3 regions of the Martinezella sp. CNPSo 3957 genome follow, and region 1 is predicted to be linked to each of the others. Evidence: predicted binding sites of a transcription regulator. Region 1 holds the regulator's gene; each other region holds the start of a gene.
The links. The regulator LexA, encoded in region 1, represses DNA repair genes until DNA is damaged. The targets are predictions, from matches to a motif close to TGTTCNNNNTGTGTTCNG.

Region 1 (5,778 bases):
AGGTAGAGCCGTTCGATCTGGGGGATCGGATCCAGGGCAGGGCGCGCCTGACGCCTCCGGCCGGACCGGCATTGACGGGTCTTAACGATTTCGCTTTCAGCTCTTATTTCAACGGCATCGGCGCGAATGGCTTTGCCTACGGAACGCCGGAATTATTGTCGCCATCCGGTGACGATGCTGCCGGCTCGTTACTGGATGCGGCCGATATCTGGCTCGCTGGCCTGCGTAACAGCATCGGCGACCGCATCAGGCAAACTTTGCCTGGAGACACCGGCGCCTTTGCAGCAGCGCTTGTCACCGATGAGCGACGTGCGATCTCGAAGGATACGACCGAAGCCCTGAGAATTGCCGGCCTGACCCACATCATTGCAATTTCCGGCCTCAACATGGCGCTGTCGGCCGGCATCTTCTATGTCGGTCTGCGCTATTTGTTCAGCCTGTTTCCCGGTGTCGTCCAGGCCTGGCCGACGAAGAAGTTCGCAGCCTTCGGCGCGCTTCTGACGGTCACGGCCTATTACCTCATTTCCGGCTTCGGCGTCTCTGCCGAACGCGCCTTCATCATGATGGCGATCATGCTGGTGGCCGTGCTTTTCGACAGGCCATCCATCAGCTTGCGCAATGTGGCGCTCTCAGCCATCGTCATCCTGGTCTTGTCATCGTCTCAGGTACTCGGTCCGAGTTTCCAGATGTCTTACGCCGCAACGCTGGCGCTGGTATCAGGCTATTCGCTGTGGAAACGACGGCGGCATCGCGAAAACATCCTGCCGCGCATCCGTCTGTTAAGTCCACTACTGTTCGTCACGCGCTTCTTTGGAGGCGTGATGTCGACCTCGTTCATCGGCGGTGCGTCGACGGCCATTTTCTCGATCGAGCACTTTCACCGGTTGGCGACATATGGACTTGCTGCCAACCTTGCGGCCATGCCCGTCGTCTCTTTCATCGTCATGCCCTTCGGTATGATGGCGATGCTGCTGATGCCTTTCGGAATCGATGGACCGTTCTGGAAAGTCACCGGTGAGGGACTGGAGCTTGTGATCGCTATTGCAAAAACGGTGGCTGGGTGGGGAGGTGATATCACCTTCGGCCGCCAGCCTGGCTGGCTGATGCCGACTTTCATTGCCGGCTTCCTGATCATGAGCATGTTGCGGACCCGGCTTCGCCATCTGGGCCTGTTGCTGCTGCTGTCATCTGTCGGTGTGGCCGCGTTCGGCTCTGGTGTGCCGAAGCCGGATCTGATGATCTCGGAAGATGGCATTCTGGTTGCCTTGCGCCAGGATGATATCCTCGCCACCAATCGCGAGAGACCGCAGGCCTTCATCTTTGAGCAATGGCAAAAAGCACTGGTCGCAGCCGAACATCAACCGCCGACCATGCTTCCGACCGATAGCCGGCTTCCGCAGATCAGCAAGACGGATCGGCACAAGCGACTAAGTAACGAGGAGGAGAAGGCGGTCCGCACCGCAATGGAAGAAGCTTTGGACCGCACCATGCAAGGCAGCTTTGCCTGTCAGAAGGGAGCATGGTGTGTCGCCATGCTCGAAAACGGCGCGATATTGGTCACCATTGAGAATGCAGCCTATCTGCCCGCGGCTTGCGACACCGGGAGCATTGTTGTGACGCCAATCCGGCTGCGGCTGGACCATTGCCGTTCCGGAGCAACGCTCATAACCGGTGCGACATTGCGCAAAACCGGCTCCATCGAAATGGTGCTTACCTCAGACAAGCCCATTATATCCGCCGCATTCAACAACCCGCAGCGCCCCTGGACCAGGCATCGAACCTATGATTGGCGCACCGGCAAATTCGACGCGCCAATTGCAAAGGCGCCGCCAGTCCCGGACAATTCACCGGTCAGTGATAGCGACGAATAAGGCCGACGAGCTTGCCCTGAACCTTGACGCGATCCGGCCCGAAGATGCGGGTTTCATAGGCTGGGTTCGCGGCTTCCAGCGCGATGGAGGCACCCTTGCGACGGAAGCGCTTCAAGGTAGCTTCTTCATCGTCGACGAGTGCAACGACGATATCGCCGGGATTGGCCGTGGTCGAATTGCGGATAATGACCGTATCGCCGTCGAAAATTCCGGCGTCGATCATCGAATCCCCTCGAACTTCAAGCGCATAATGTTCGCCGGAGCCGAGCATGTCGGCGGGAACCGTAATGTCGTGCGTATTGTTCTGGATGGCCGAGATCGGAACGCCCGCTGCGATGCGACCCATCACCGGTACGGACGCCGAGCCGTTGTGATCGTCATTTGCCACCTTCGACGGAGCGGGCGGGGCAACGGGCTGCGGCTTGCCGAGGCTGCCCTCGATGACGCTCGGCGAAAAGCCGCGACGCGGCTGAAGGCTGGGATTATAAGCATCCGGGAGCTTGATGACTTCGAGAGCCCTGGCCCTGTTCGGCAGCCGGCGGATAAAGCCGCGCTCCTCCAGCGCCGTGATCAGACGATGGATACCGGATTTGGATGCCAAATCCAATGCATCCTTCATCTCGTCGAAGGACGGCGGAACACCGGATTCCTTCATGCGTTCGTGAATGAAGAGAAGCAGTTCCTGCTGCTTGCGCGTCAACATCGTCTTGGAACCCCAGAATCAAGAAAAGCCGTGAAACAAATCCAGAACGGACACTATATGTTCCATATGTGTTCCGCAAGTGCTTAAATTTCGGTAAAGCCTTGTAGTGTCAGTTAAATAATTACGACTTACGAATGGGTCGGGTTAGGATGTCGAGACGTTATATAGGCCTCAACCATTTGAAAAATATAGAAAATATCGCCATTTCCGTTCTCGGGCTTTACTGCTCGGTCGGCGTATTCAAGAAGCGGATCCATATTGGACGTCATTGGCCACACGCGTTGAGGGTAAGAATCAGCAATCACGTTTGCGAGATTGCTTTCAGTCCTGCCCCTATGCGTTGAGTGTTCCATACTCCTATCTTGAATTGCGCGGGGGAAGGGCGCAAATCTGCTGCCACAGGCAAACAGGAGGAACCATGATTTCGTCACCGCACCCGCTGGATCATCTCGTGCTGCCGACCGTCAATATCGCTCTGGCGCGCGAACGCCTCGGCAAGCTCGGTTTCACGGTGGCTCCGGATGCGCGTCATCCCTTTGGCACACAGAACGCCTGCGTCTTCTTTGCCGATAAAACCTATCTCGAACCCCTGAGCGTGGCATCTCTGGAGCAGTGCGAGAGGAGCATTTTGGACGGCAATGTTTTCGTCGCGCGCGATCAGGCTTATCGTTTCCGGGTGGGGGAAGATGGTTTTTCGGCCGTGGTGTTCGGCACGGATGATGCCGTGGCGGATGACGAGCGCTTCAACGCGGCGGCGATTTCCGCAGGGCGAATGCTGGATTTTTCCCGTCCGATGAAGATGCCTGACGGAACGGAAACCACGGCCGGCTTTCGTCTTGCCTTTGCCGCTGATCTGCGCGCGCCTGATTTTCTCGCCTTCTGCTGTCAGCGCATCAATCCGCTGCCGGCTGACCGCAGCGTGCTTGAGCGTCACGAGAACGGCGTGACCGGCATTGCGCGGGTAGCGCTTTGCGCGCCGCAACCGGCCGTCTATCGCCGCTTCTTCGAAGACGTTGTCGGCAGCCCGCAAATAACGGAGCATTCCTTCGGTTTGACCATCAAGGCGGCCAACGCCGATCTGGAGATTTTGACGCCGCAAGGCATGGAGGCGTTCTATGATCTGGCTGTTCGCACGAATGATCCGGGGCTCAGGGCGCGGGCAATCCTTTTCAAAACGCGCGATCTTTCCGTGACATCGTCGCATTTCACTGCTAACGGCGTCACCTATACGCGTAAGAACAATCGTCTATTGGCGAGGTTGGCGCCCGGTCAGGGTGCATTGTTCGCCTTTGAGGAGACAAAATGAGCACAAATTCCGAAGTCACCGTCGGCGAGGGTGCCTCCAAGGTCCTTTTTTCCAATACTGCAAAGCTGTCGCTGATCGCCGGCCCCTGTCAGATGGAAAGCCGCGATCATGCCTTTATGATTGCCGGCGTGCTGAAGGAACTCTGCGGCAAGCTCGGCATCGGCCTTGTCTACAAGTCCTCCTTCGACAAGGCGAACCGCACATCGCTGTCGGGCAAGCGCGGCATCGGCCTGGAGAAGGCCCTGGAAATTTTTGCCGACCTCAAGAAGGAATATGGCTTTCCCGTCCTGACCGACATCCACACGGAAGAGCAGTGCGCCATCGTTGCCAAGACGGTCGATATCCTGCAGATCCCGGCCTTCCTGTCGCGCCAGACAGACCTTCTGGTTGCCGCTGCCAAGACTGGCCGCGTGGTCAACGTCAAGAAAGGCCAGTTCCTGGCGCCATGGGATATGAAGAACGTGCTTGCCAAGCTGAACGAAAGCGGCAATCCGAATATTCTTCTTTGCGAGCGCGGCGCCTCCTTTGGCTATAATACGCTGGTCTCGGATATGCGCTCGCTGCCGATCATGGCGGCGATGGGCGCGCCCGTCATCTTCGACGCGACCCATTCCGTGCAGCAGCCAGGCGGGCAGGGCGGTTCGACCGGCGGCGATCGCCGGTTCGTCGAGACGCTGGCACGCGCCGCGGTCGCTGTCGGCGTCGCCGGTGTTTTTGTCGAGACACATGAGGACCCGGACAATGCACCGTCCGATGGCCCGAACATGGTCTATCTGAAGGATATGCCGCGGCTTCTGGAAAAGCTGCTGGCCTTCGACGCTATCGCCAAGGCCTGAAACGTAGCCGGCATTCAACAGGCTGACATGAACTTGCGTTACGGGCCTGCAGGAGTGCCAAATCGCGGCGCGGATCGCCATTGAAATTTCCGCGCCTTCGATTAAGACGATTTAAATCGATTTATAAACCAGCGAGCAGGGAGCTATCATGACCGCAATCACCGACATTATCGCCCGCGAGATTCTCGACAGCCGTGGCAATCCGACCGTTGAAGTCGATGTCTACCTCGAAGACGGCAGCTTGGGCCGCGCGGCGGTTCCGTCGGGTGCGTCGACCGGCGCACATGAAGCCGTCGAGCTTCGCGATGGCGGCAAGCGCTACCATGGCAAGGGTGTCGAGAAGGCCGTCGAAGCCGTCAATTCGGAAATCTTCGATGCGATCGGCGGCATGGATGCCGAAAACCAGATCCAGCTCGACAACATCATGATCGAGCTCGATGGCACCCCGAACAAGTCGCGCCTCGGCGCCAATGCCATCCTCGGCGTCTCGCTCGCCGTTGCCAAGGCTGCTGCCCAGAGCGCGAACCTGCCGCTCTACCGTTATGTCGGCGGCGCTCACGCCCGCCTGCTGCCGGTTCCGATGATGAACATCATCAACGGTGGCGCTCATGCCGACAACCCGATCGACTTCCAGGAATTCATGATCCTGCCGATCGGCGCCGACTCGATCCGCGAAGCCGTCCGCATGGGTTCGGAAGTCTTCCACGTTCTGAAGAAGGAACTGGCATCGCAAGGCCACAACACCAACGTCGGCGACGAAGGCGGTTTCGCACCGGGCCTTTCCAGCGCGCCTGCAGCTCTCGACTTCATCATGAAGTCGATCGAGAAGGCGGGCTACAAGCCGGGCGAAGAAATCGCTCTCGGCCTCGATTGCGCCTCGACCGAATTCTTCAAGGACGGCAAGTACGTTCTTGAAGGCGAAGGCCGTACGCTGGAATCCGGCGCCATGGCTGAATACCTCGCAGAACTCGCCGCCAAGTATCCGATCGTTTCGATCGAAGACGGCATGGCTGAAGACGATTGGGAAGGCTGGAAGACGCTGACCGACCTCATCGGCAAGAA
Region 2 (5,778 bases), on a different contig from region 1:
ACTCCATAAATTCGTCCGTTGTCATGCCGCCGAGATCAATCGTGCCCCTGACGCTCTCGAGCCAATCGTCGAAATCACGAATAGCTGGATCCGACGCCTCCCCGATTTTAACGAGCATCGCGCCGCCACCGGAGGCGATGAAATCAACCTCTGAACCTGGAACGATGCCCAGCCTGTCTCGAATTTCCTTCGGGATGGTCACCTGACCTTTTTCCGTCACGCGCATAGTAATACCTCTTCAGTAATACCTAGCGATCCACCGGGAACAAGTCAAGAACAAACTATCCCGCCAGCGCCGCCTGCCGCAGCCGGTTGGCGCCTCGGTTATGGGCATGGCATATGGCGATGGCGAGCGCGTCGGCAGCGTCGTTGCCCTTGAATTCGACCTTGGGCATCAGGATTTTCAGCATCATATGGATCTGCTGTTTCTCGCCGTGGCCGACGCCGATGACGGCCTTTTTGACCGCATTCGGCGCATATTCCGAGACAGGCAGGCCAGCACGTGCCGGCACGAGCATAACGACACCGCGCGCCTGGCCAAGCTTCAGCGTTGCCACGGCATCCTTGTTGACAAAGGTCTGCTCGACGGCGGCCTCATCCGGCTTGTAGCTGTGAACGATCTCGGCAAGACCGTCATGAAGCTGGCAAAGACGGGATGCCAAATCCATGTCGCCATCCGAGGTCACGGTTCCCGAGGCCACGAAGCGCAGCGAATTGCCAAGCGTATCGATGATACCCCAGCCGGTGCGGCGCAGGCCTGGATCGATGCCGATGATGCGAATCGTATTCTGCATAAGCCAACCTATCTTTCAGGCCCGACATGTGCCAGCAAAATGTGAACAAAACAAAAACAAGATCCGAATTGGAGCGCCAAGGCCGCGCTGAAAACATCGTGACGAAATTGCGGCGATGGGTTTGGAATAGGCGGATAGCGCTCCTACATGTGCAAGCAACCCTCCCTTCCACCACGCAGGTTTCTTGCCATGGTCCCCTTTTCCATCCTCGATCTTTCGCCCGTTGCCGAAGGCAGCACCATTAGCCAATCCTTCGAGAGTTCGAAGCGCATGGCGCAGAAGGCGGAAGAACTGGGCTACAACCGATTCTGGCTCGCCGAGCATCACGGCATGCCGGGTGTCGCCAGCGCCGCGACATCGGTCGTCATCGGCCATGTCGGCGCGGCAACCTCGCGCATCCGCATCGGTTCGGGCGGCGTCATGCTGCCGAACCACTCGCCGCTGGTCATTGCCGAGCAGTTCGGCACGCTGGAAGCGCTGTTTCCCGGCCGCGTCGATCTCGGCCTCGGCCGCGCCCCGGGCACCGACATGCGCACAGCGCAGGCCCTGCGGCGCAATATAGATGCCGGCGCGCAGAGCTTTCCTCAGGATATCGTCGAACTGCAGCACCTCTTCAGCCCCGCGGACGACAATCAGATCATCCTCGCCGTTCCCGGCCATGGCGCCAATATCCCTATCTGGCTGCTCGGCTCCAGCCTCTACAGCGCCCACCTCGCCGCTATGCTGGGCTTGCCCTATGCTTTCGCTTCACATTTCGCCCCGGAAGCCTTGATGGATGCCATCGCCATCTATCGCGAGCGCTTCACGCCTTCGGCCACGCTCGACAAGCCCTATGTCATGGTCGGCGCCATGGGAGCGGTGGCGGAGACAGATGAAGATGCGCAGTATCACTTCACCTCAGCACAGCAGCAATTCGTCAATCTCCGCCGCAACGTGCGCGGCCCCTTCCCGCGCCCGCGCCGCGACATGGATGATTTCTGGACGCCGATGGAAAAGCTGAATGTGGAAAATACGCTGCGCTATGCCGTGGTCGGCTCGCCCGCAACAGCGGAGGCGAAGCTTTCGCAATTCATCAAGGATACGGAAGCCGATGAAGTCATCATATCGATGCCAATCCACGATATCGAAGCGCGCCTGAAGTCCGTGGAACTCTTCGCGACGCTTCCGAGCTTCAAGAAGGTCTCCTGACCTTCGAAAGCGAACAGTCTAATCCGGTGAGCCGATCCAGCATATACGGCTCACCGGGCGACCGGCGGGCTCAAGCCACGAGCCTCGTCTTCCAATGACGCCGGATGAGCATGTCGAGCGACAACTTGCCGGCACCGGCGACGATCAGGGCAAACATACCGCCCGCGATCGCCAGGTCCTTTTCGAAATGCAGCAACTCATTGTGGCTGGCGAAGTTGGTGTGAAAGAGCAGCGCCGTCAGCAAGCAAAACAGGCCCAAGCCGAATGCCGCCAGGCGAGTCATCAGCCCGAGCGCAATGGCAAAGCCGGCGGCGAGCTGCAGTACGATGGTTGCAATAGCGATGGGGGCAGTGACGCCAAGCTTGGCCATGGCCTCCAACGCAATGTCGAAGTTGCTGGCAAGTTCGATGCCTTCCTCGAGAAAGAGCAGCGATAGCAGCAGGCGGCCGAACAGCAATGCCATGTCGGCCATATTTACAAGAACGGCACTCTCCTCTTCGAATTCCATGGCCTTTCTCCTTCCCGTCGAGATCCGCGCGGTTTCCGATCCTGCCCGGCGGCATCCCACGACCTGATCGGATGGAATGCTGCCGGATCGATTGCGGCCGAGCTTTAGTTGGTTCCCTTAGCGGCGATTGCCTTGGTCAGGTCCTCAAGCTCCTCGCATCCCGCCGGGCAGAGCTTGGTGAGTGCCGCCAGCTGCTCGCGGGCCTTGGGCATGTCGCCGGTCTCGACATAGAGTTCGCCGAGATATTCATGCGCGCCCTTGTGATCGGGCTGCAGTTCCAGCGCCTTGGTGTAGTAGGTGAGCGACGTCTTGAAGTCGCCGGTCTTGCGCAGGGTGAAGCCCATCAGATTGTAGACATCGGCCTGCTGGTGCTCCTCGGCAATATCGCGAAGCTCGGCGAGTGCGCCGGTATAGTCCTTCGCATCGATCTTGGTACGCACGGAGGTCAGGTCCGGCGCGTCGGTCGATTCCATATTGTCGACGGCGAAGGCGAGGCCTGCTGTGGCAACGGGCAGGATGGCGACAGCGCAGAGGCCGGCGATCCCGAAAATGGCATGTCTGAACATGGTAGTTGCTCCTGTTTTCGGCCGCTCAGGCCTGGATGGTGGGGGTGAATCCGTAGGCATTGCCGTCCTTGACGAAAGTGCCGGAGCCCGGGAATGGGAAATGCGAGCCGCAGATCCTGATCTTGTCGGCAATGACGCGATCGATCAGCCTGCGGCGGGTGGCGACGGCCATCGGGCCATCCTGGTCGTAGGCGCCTTGCCATTCCGGATGGGGTGCGAGCAGCGCCGGCACATACATGATGTCGGCCGAGACCATCAGCTGCTCGCTGCCGCCGTCAATGAGGAAGACGGAATGACCGGGGGTGTGACCGTATGCGGCCAGCATGTGCACGCCGGGCGCCACTTCGGCATTATCGTCGACCAGCTTCCAGTTCTTCCATGTCGGGAAGACGGAGGCGATGCGCCGGCCGGCTTCCTTGCGGCCCTCCGCCAGCTTGTCGACACGGCCGGGGTCGGTCCACCAGTTGTATTCAGCCGCGTTGACGATCAGCTCGGCATTCGGAAAGACCGCCGCGTTCGTTCCCTTTTCCATCAGGCCCCAGACGTGGTCCGGATGGAAATGCGAGATCATGATCGTATCGATCTTCTTGTAGTCGATGCCGGCGGCCGCCATGTTGGCCGGCAGGTGGGTGGCATTGGTCTGCCATTGCCCGACACCCGATCCGGCATCCATCATGATCTTGCGTCCGTCGATGTCGAGAACGACGACCGTCAGCGGAATGGGCATGAAATCCGTCGTCAGGCCAGCCTTAGAAAGCGCCTCCTTGGTATCTTCGACGGAAGCATTCTTGATGAAGGCCGGATCGTGCGGTTTGCGCCAGATGCCGTCATAGATGGCCGTGACCTCGATCGAACCGACCTTGTATTTGTAGAAGCCGACCGTCGGCTCCAGCGGGGTGGCGGCAAAGGCTCGCGGGATGAATTCGAGCTTCGACGACAGCCCGAAGGCTGCCGCAGCTGCGGCCGTGCCGAGCACGGCGCGGCGGGTCATATCAAACATCGCAATATCTCCTCAGGGTTATGGCTTTTCGGGCCAGGCGGAGGTCGCAAGCGATTGCAGCCATCCACTGAGGAAGAAGATCGACGCTCATGGGTGCTTATTCCCCGTCGACCGAGGATTTTTTACAAGCTATTGAAATTCATTCGATTATTTTGCGGCGGGAGAATTACCGGATGCGATGGCGGACATTCCGCGTTCCGTGACTTCGACTTTTTTCATCCGACCAGGAATAAAACCCGCGCGAGCGCGATCTAGCTTTTCAGGCAACATTGCAAGCGCTTTAGCTGAAGCTTACAGTCAGCAGAGGCGTTTTGCGGGGATCACGATGACAGACGCCCGACCTATGAGTTCGATGATACTTGGCGGCCAGCTCCGCCCATGGACATGGCGTTCGCCGCAAAACACCGCGATCAGCAGATTTGTGCGATTTCTGGCTCGCCTGCGTAGTTTCATTGCCGAGCTGAAGCCTGGTAATCACCTCGTCCAGATGGCGGTCGCTCAATCCGCAGCCGGCACAGAGCCATTAAAACGCGCGACCGCCCTGCCCGACGAGACTATGCGCCGCTTCCAGCAAACGATCATCCCGCATCTGGATGCCGCCTATAATTTCGCGCGGTTTCTGAGCCGCGATGCCGATGCAGCGCAGGATATCGTGCAGGAAGCCTATCTGCGCGCCTATCGCGGCTTCGGCAGCTTTCGCGACGGCGATGCCCGCGCCTGGACCTTCACCATCGTCCGCAACTGCTACCATGCCTGGCTGCAGGAGGGCCGGCGTAAGACGCGTTACGAGCAGCCGATGACCGACGAAAGGGATTTGGATGAAGGCTCGCCCTCCCCCGATCCCGCCTCCGAGGAGGATACGCCCGAGGCAGCCTTCATCCGCAAATCGGAAACGCAACGGGTGCGCGAAGTCATCAACCGATTGCCCGATGCCATGCGCGAGGTCCTGGTCCTGCGCGAACTCGAGGATCTCTCCTACAAGGAAATCGCCGAGATCATCGATGCGCCGATCGGCACCGTCATGTCGCGCCTCGCCCGCGCCCGCCGCGATTTCGGCGAAGTCTGGCGCAGCCTCGAAGGAAAAGAGGCGGCACGATGAGCGGCGCTGAAGAGAATGATCACGGTGAATGGAACGACCTGTTGCACGGCTTCATCGACGGCGAGCTGGACGCAGCCAACGCGGCGCGTTTCGAGGCGCATCTGGCGACTTGCCGGGACTGCGCCGGCGAGATGGAGAATGCCCTGATGGTCAAGCGTCTTTCCGCACGCGAGGGCGTCAAATGGCAGGCGCCTGATACCGTCCATGCCCGCGTGCAGGCGGCACTGACGCTGGAGCAATCCATGATGAGGCGCGCAACCACGGCCGCGAGCCAAACGGAGAGCCCGTGGCAGCACGTGTGGCGATTGGTTCGCGAATGGAGCTTCGTACCGTCGCTTGCCATCCTTGCGGCAAGCCTCATGCTCGTGCTGAACGTGCCGCAGCAGAGCCAGACGATCGAGGATCAGCTTCTCGCAAGCCATGTGCGCTCGATGCTCGCCGACCATCTGACCGACGTGCTGACCTCCGACCAGCACACGGTCAAACCATGGTTCAACGGCAAGATCGATTTCTCACCGCCGGTAGTCGATCTGGCAGCACAGGGCTTCCCTCTCGTCGGCGGCAGGGTGGATTATCTCGATGGCCGGGTGGTGGCGGCGCTAATCTATCGCCGGCACGGCCAT
Region 3 (5,778 bases), on a different contig from region 1:
GCCTCGGACAGCGCCGTATAAGTACCGATTCCAACCCGTATTTTTCTGTTGCGGCCTCGTGGCGAATCTCTATCCATAAAAGGATGGACCACACTTACGGTCGGTGATCGATGACGAAGCTGGGCAGTTGGTTCGTGGCGGATAGGGCCGATCTGGTCGCGGGCATATCGGTTGCCGGACTGATGCTGCCGGAAGCGGTCGCTTACGCCGGCATCGCCGGCCTGCCGCCGCATCGTGCGATCCTCGCCGGCATCGTCGGCTGTCTCGTCTATGCCATATTCGGCCGCAGCCGCTTTGCCATCGTCTCCCCCACATCCTCATCCGCTGCCATTCTCGCCGCAACATTGGCGGTTGTGCCGGGTGATGCGACGATCAAGGCGGGACTTGCCACGGTTGCCGTGGCGCTCGCCGGCATTCTTTTCGTCATCGCCGGTACCTTGCGCCTTGGCGGCATCACCGGTTTCATCTCGCGGCCGGTCTTGCGCGGCTTCGCGCTCGGGCTGGCGATCACCATCATCCTGCATCAGCTGCCGATCCTTGTCGGTGTGCCCCTGCAAGCCTCGAATATCCTGGCTTACGCGGCCGCACTCTTCGGCGCGATCCTCCAGTGGAATCCGATCAGCGTCGCCGTCGGCGTGGTCGCGCTGGCGGCATTGTTGCTGCTGAAGCGATTGCCCGGCATTCCCGCCGCCTTCTTTGTGCTGGCCGCCGGCATCTTCGCCTCCTATCTGTTCGGTCTGGAAGGCCATGGCGTCAAGCTGGTCGGCCCGATCGAGATCCTGCCGCAATGGCCCTCGCTGCCGGACGCCGGCTGGGCCGCCTATTCGCGGCTGGTGCAATTCACCGTGCCTCTTGTCCTCATCCTCTTTGCTGAATCCTGGGGCACCATGCGTGCACTCGCCCTGCGTTATGGCGAGACGCTGGAGATCAATCGCGAGCTTGGTGCGCTGGGCGCTGCCAATATCGCCAGTGCCGTCGTTCAGGGCATGCCGGTCGGTGCGGGTTTTTCCGCCGGCTTCGCCAGTGAGGCGGCAGGGGCAAAGACGCGGGCGACGACCGTCTTTGCCGCCATCGGCCTCGCGATCCTGATTGCCTGTGCCGGACCGCTGGTGGCGCTTCTGCCGGAGCCGGTGCTGGCCGCGGTCGTGATCGCGGCTCTGACGCATGCGCTCGACCCCAGCCCCATCCTGCGGCTGCGCCGTCTGCATCGCGATTTCTACGTGGCACTGGGCGCCGCCGTCGGCGTGCTCGCTTTCGGCGTGCTCAACGGCATGCTGCTGGCAATCGCCCTTTCGCTCGCTGCCATGATGCATCGCCTGGCATCCCCGTATATCGCCCGTTTGGGACGGCTCAACAACAGCCATGACTTCGTCGATATCATCAGGCATGGCGATGCCGTGGAGATACCGGGCATCGCCATCTGGCGCCCCGGCGAAACCCTGTTTTTCGGCAATGCCGATACGATCTTCGTCGAGATATTGTCCGGCAGCCGCAGCCAAGCCGGATTGCGGGCCGTCATCCTCAGCCTGGAGGAAAGCTCCGATATCGACAGCACGGCGATGGACGCCTTGATGGAGTTCGATGGCGCCATGCAGCGCGCCGGTCTCCGTCTACAGTTTGCCCGGGTCCATGACCGGGTTCGCGATCTCATGACGGTCGCGGGCGTCGCCGACGTCGACAAGCGTTGCAGCTTCAGCGTCGATGATGCTGTGGCGGCTGTGATGGCTACAGTTCAGCCTGTTCCGCAACCGTAAGCGCCAGATTTAGAACCCAGATTTAGAATAATGGCCAATGCCAGACGTGGCCATGTTCGCCGTCGCCTTGAAAGCTGTTGACCAGCGTGAACGTTTTGACTGTCCAAGCGATCGGCGCTTCCAAAATCACTTCGGGAAGAATGTGGTTGCAATAAAACAGCGTCATGTGAGGTTGGAACGACTTGGATATGCCGCTTTCGAAGCCCAAGCTTTGCATTGCAGCATCCAATTCCCGACGGAGTGTCGCTAGCCCCTCGTTTCCGTCCCTACACCAGAGTACATATTGACGGTTGTTCCCGTTGCCGAATGTGCCTGCACGATCGAATATCAAGGGAAACGACTTTAAGCAGATGGTTGACCCAGCCTCCAACGCAGCGAAGGTGGCTTCCTCCTGTGAGCGGGAGACAATGTCGATGGGATAAATGGTGGCATGGTAAAGATCATGCTTTCTCGCTGTGCGCATCAACCCGTTTCGTCGACTTTGGTCGACGGTCATTTCAGCAGCCAATTTAGCGATTTCTGGGTCCGGCAATGCCGCAAAATAGAGTGCTTGCCGGCGCTTCGGAGGGCTTTTGCCCTTGCGACTAATTGGCGGTTTGCCGAGATTAAATAACAACTGATCGACATGCTGCATGGCTTCATTCAAAGCCGGTTTGGCTCTGCCTCCTTTTGTTTTCCGATCTCCAAAGCATATGCCTCAATGGCGACGATTTCAAGAACAAAACAAGAACATTCGGAATGGCGACATCCCTTGTTTCAAAAAGCGATCGAATAAAAGGACGGCCTGATCTGTTCATTCCAAGTTCGGGCCTGCGTGCCCAATCTCACCCAAAGGAATCACGATCATGTTCACCAGATCAGTCTTTGCGGCCGTTGCTTTCGCTCTCATCGGCCTTGGTATTGCTTCTTGCTCCACCTCGGGAGATCACAATTCTGGTGGCGGCATGACGCTGAACGCGCCTCCCACCGGCGGCGGATATTGATATCCGTGCTCGCGAACCCCTGAAGGCCCGTTAGGCCGGCATCAAAACGGTGGCAATTCTCATTGCGCGCAAGAAACGGGTTGAATTCGGCGCTCCCGAGGACGATTTTCATGACAAGTGGAAACACGGGAGGTTTCGTCATGAACGAGACAAGGCAGAATTACCTGATCTTCGAAACCGCCGGCGGCTTCTGCGGCATTGCCTGGAATGATGTCGGCGTGCTGCGCTTTCAATTGCCGACGAAGGATGCGGGCGCGACCGAGCGCCTGCTTCGGCGCCGTTTGCCGAATGCGCGGCCCGGGACCCCAAGCGCGGACATCGCGGCAGTGGTTGCCAAGGTGAAGCGCTATTTCGCAGGTGAGGAGATCGACTTTTCCGATGTCACGCTCGATCTCGGCGAGCAGGATGCCTTTTTCAGGCAGATCTACGATGCCGCCCGACAGGTCGGCTGGGGCCACACGACGACCTACGGCACATTGGCTAAGCAGCTCGGCGCAGGACCGGAAGCTGCGCGCGATGTCGGGCAGGCTATGGCGAAGAACCCGGTGGCGCTGATCATTCCCTGCCATCGCGTTCTGGCGGCAGGCGGCAAGATCGGCGGTTTTTCCGCGCCGGGCGGTTCCAACTCCAAGGCTCGCATGCTGGAGCTGGAAGGCGTTCAGCTGGCGCCGCCAAAACCGGTGCAGCAGTCGCTGGGGTTCTAGAGCAGTTCCAGCAAAAGTGCGCAGCGGTTTTGCTTCCGGAACTGCGTAAAAACAAGAAGATAGAGCGCGTTCGCGATTCGAAGAAAAGCGGAATTACTCTAGACGAGGAAGACGGCGAGAGGCTTTGGTCGCTGGCTCTATCCATGAGTTTCTGGAAGTGAAGACGTATTGCCGAAGATATGTCCGGTCGGCATTGGCGGAACAATGGCTGCAGACGATGGGCATGCTCGATCCGCAAAAGGATAATCGCGATGGCAGTCCGCCTTGGGTGATTGCCGACCGACCGGGAGGGGTCGGCTATTTGGCGCGACCCTTCACATGTTCAACCGCCAGCTTTACCTCGCGATAGTGCTCTGTCAGTTTCGTCAGATCGAACGCCCGGTTGAGGCCGCTCGGGTTCGGCAGTACCCAAATCGAAGCGCCCCCAAATTTTTCTGCTTGCCGCCCCCATTCGACATCGGCCCGGAGGCTGATGGCGGCATAGGCCGCTTTGCCGAGAAACGCCAGATTAGCCGGCGCGAACTTGCTGATCTTTTCTTCGAGCACTGGAGCGGCGGCAATGTAATCGCTCCTTTTCAGCTCGCTGGCGCTTTTCGTCGGGCGGGAGACCGCCGATGTCAGGCCGAGGCCATATTGCAGCATCTCGCGCTCTTCCTCCGCCCGCAGCAGGCGAGGGGTGAAGCCGGCAAGGTACAGGACCCGCCAGAAGCGGTTGCTACGGTTCGAGAAATTATGCCCGTCGCGATGTGCGGTAAGCGCAGGGTTCAATCCGCAGAAGACTACCGAGAGGTCCGGTGCCAGAATTTCGGCAAGCCCGCTCGCCTGCTCCGGTATGTCTATCGGCTCATTCAGGGTCTTCGTTGGGGCATCATCCTGCATCTCGGATTTCCTGCGAAAGCGGCGGCAAGCGCGCCGCCTTCGTCACGCTAGCCGATAAGCGCCTGATCGGCCAAGGGATAAGAGGCCCATCTGCCTGCCTGAATCCTGTCGGCCTTTACGCATCACACAACAGTGGGCGGGCCGAACCACGTAGTCAGGGCCTCCGGAAGCCCCAACCGGGTTTCCTCTCCAACCCAGGCCACATATCCGTCCGGCCGTATCAATACCGCAGTGGGTGCATCAACCGTGCCTATCGCAGGAAGTACCCATGGTCCGGCATATTGGGCGTCGATCGATTGCACCCGATCCGCCCAAGGGGCGATATCGAAGCTCTCAGGCTCGCCGAGATTGAGCAGCACAGGCTGGCCTCCGTGCAGCAGCTCGAAGAGCCGCAGCGGGCCATGGGCAATGGTGAGGTCAAGATCGGGCATGCGGCGGCCGAGCAGCGGATGCCCCTCGCCGAGATCGTAGTGAATATCCAAACCGGACATCATCGCGGCGTAGCGCCGGCGCGGCTCGTCCATGGCGAGGCATTCGGCCATCGTTTCACGGAAGATTTGCGTGCGGTCGTCGGGGCGGCGGAGCGCGACCGAGACCAGGATATGGCGCAGCACGCGGGCGGCAATCGGATGACGCTCGGCGTGATAGGTCTCGAGCAGGCTTTGCGGCGATATGCCCTTGATCACCTGGGCCAGTTTCCATCCGAGGTTCATGGCATCCTGCACACCGATATTGAGACCCTGTCCGCCATCCGGGGGATGGATATGCGCGGCGTCCCCGGCGAGCAGCACACGGCCCTTGCGATAGGATGCTGCCTGTCGCACTGCATCCGTAAATCTCGAAATCCAGTGGGGGTTATGGGCACCATAATCGGTGCCATAGACGGCAATAAGAGCATCGCGGAGATCGCTGAAGCTCGGTTCGCTTGAGGTTCTCAACTGCCGCTCGGTCAGCATCACGCCTATCGGCCCCTCGTCTGGGTAAACGACCTTTCCATCGCGGATTTCATATTCGAACCTCCCGAGGGAATGCATGCCGAGCGCATCATGACGAATGCCCAACTCCGGCTCCTCGGTCATGTCCACCTCGGCGATCAGATTGCTGACGGTCGCATCCCATCCGGGAAAATCGATGCCTGCTGCCTTGCGGATCAGGCTGCGACCGCCGTCGCATCCTACGAGGTAATCCGCTCGCAGCGTCGTCCCATCGGACAAATGGACATCGACGCAGCTGGCGTCCTGCGCGAAGCCGGTAACCTCCATGCCGTAGTGGACCGGCACGTTGAATTCGCCGATCCAGTCGGCAAGGATGCGCTCTATATGTTTCTGACGCAGGCCCAGGCCGTAATTATGCCTGGTGGGGAAGTCGCTGATATCGAGGCGCACCGAGGCGAAGCTTGCGACCTGGGCTGTCTGCCCCTGTGAGAGGAACCGGCCGGCAATGCCGCGCTGGTCGAGA

Region 2: a site for LexA is predicted at 836-853, ahead of ruvC (crossover junction endodeoxyribonuclease RuvC). Genes of this name have one in related genera too.
Region 3: a site for LexA is predicted at 2,469-2,486, ahead of AC13QE_RS15410 (2'-5' RNA ligase family protein). Genes of this name have one in related genera too.

The regions. Positions count from the first base shown of each region.
Region 1 is NZ_JBXSOU010000008.1:168,626-174,403, forward strand. It holds gene AC13QE_RS19670 (ComEC/Rec2 family competence protein) at 1-1,871, shown strand, start outside; gene lexA (transcriptional repressor LexA) at 1,852-2,574, opposite strand; gene AC13QE_RS19680 (VOC family protein) at 2,993-3,880, shown strand; gene kdsA (3-deoxy-8-phosphooctulonate synthase) at 3,877-4,716, shown strand; gene eno (phosphopyruvate hydratase) at 4,865-5,778, shown strand, end outside.
Region 2 is NZ_JBXSOU010000009.1:84,878-90,655, reverse strand. It holds gene AC13QE_RS20845 (AbrB/MazE/SpoVT family DNA-binding domain-containing protein) at 1-226, opposite strand, end outside; gene ruvC (crossover junction endodeoxyribonuclease RuvC) at 282-794, opposite strand; gene AC13QE_RS20835 (LLM class flavin-dependent oxidoreductase) at 984-1,982, shown strand; gene AC13QE_RS20830 (DoxX family protein) at 2,053-2,490, opposite strand; gene AC13QE_RS20825 (tetratricopeptide repeat protein) at 2,595-3,056, opposite strand; gene AC13QE_RS20820 (MBL fold metallo-hydrolase) at 3,082-4,056, opposite strand; gene AC13QE_RS20815 (sigma-70 family RNA polymerase sigma factor) at 4,382-5,155, shown strand; gene AC13QE_RS20810 (anti-sigma factor family protein) at 5,152-5,778, shown strand, end outside.
Region 3 is NZ_JBXSOU010000005.1:324,842-330,619, reverse strand. It holds gene AC13QE_RS15420 (LysR family transcriptional regulator) at 1-21, shown strand, start outside; gene AC13QE_RS15415 (SulP family inorganic anion transporter) at 111-1,754, shown strand; gene AC13QE_RS15410 (2'-5' RNA ligase family protein) at 1,777-2,388, opposite strand; gene AC13QE_RS15405 (hypothetical protein) at 2,600-2,737, shown strand; gene AC13QE_RS15400 (methylated-DNA--[protein]-cysteine S-methyltransferase) at 2,878-3,441, shown strand; gene mug (G/U mismatch-specific DNA glycosylase) at 3,739-4,320, opposite strand; gene AC13QE_RS15390 (FAD-dependent monooxygenase) at 4,443-5,778, opposite strand, start outside.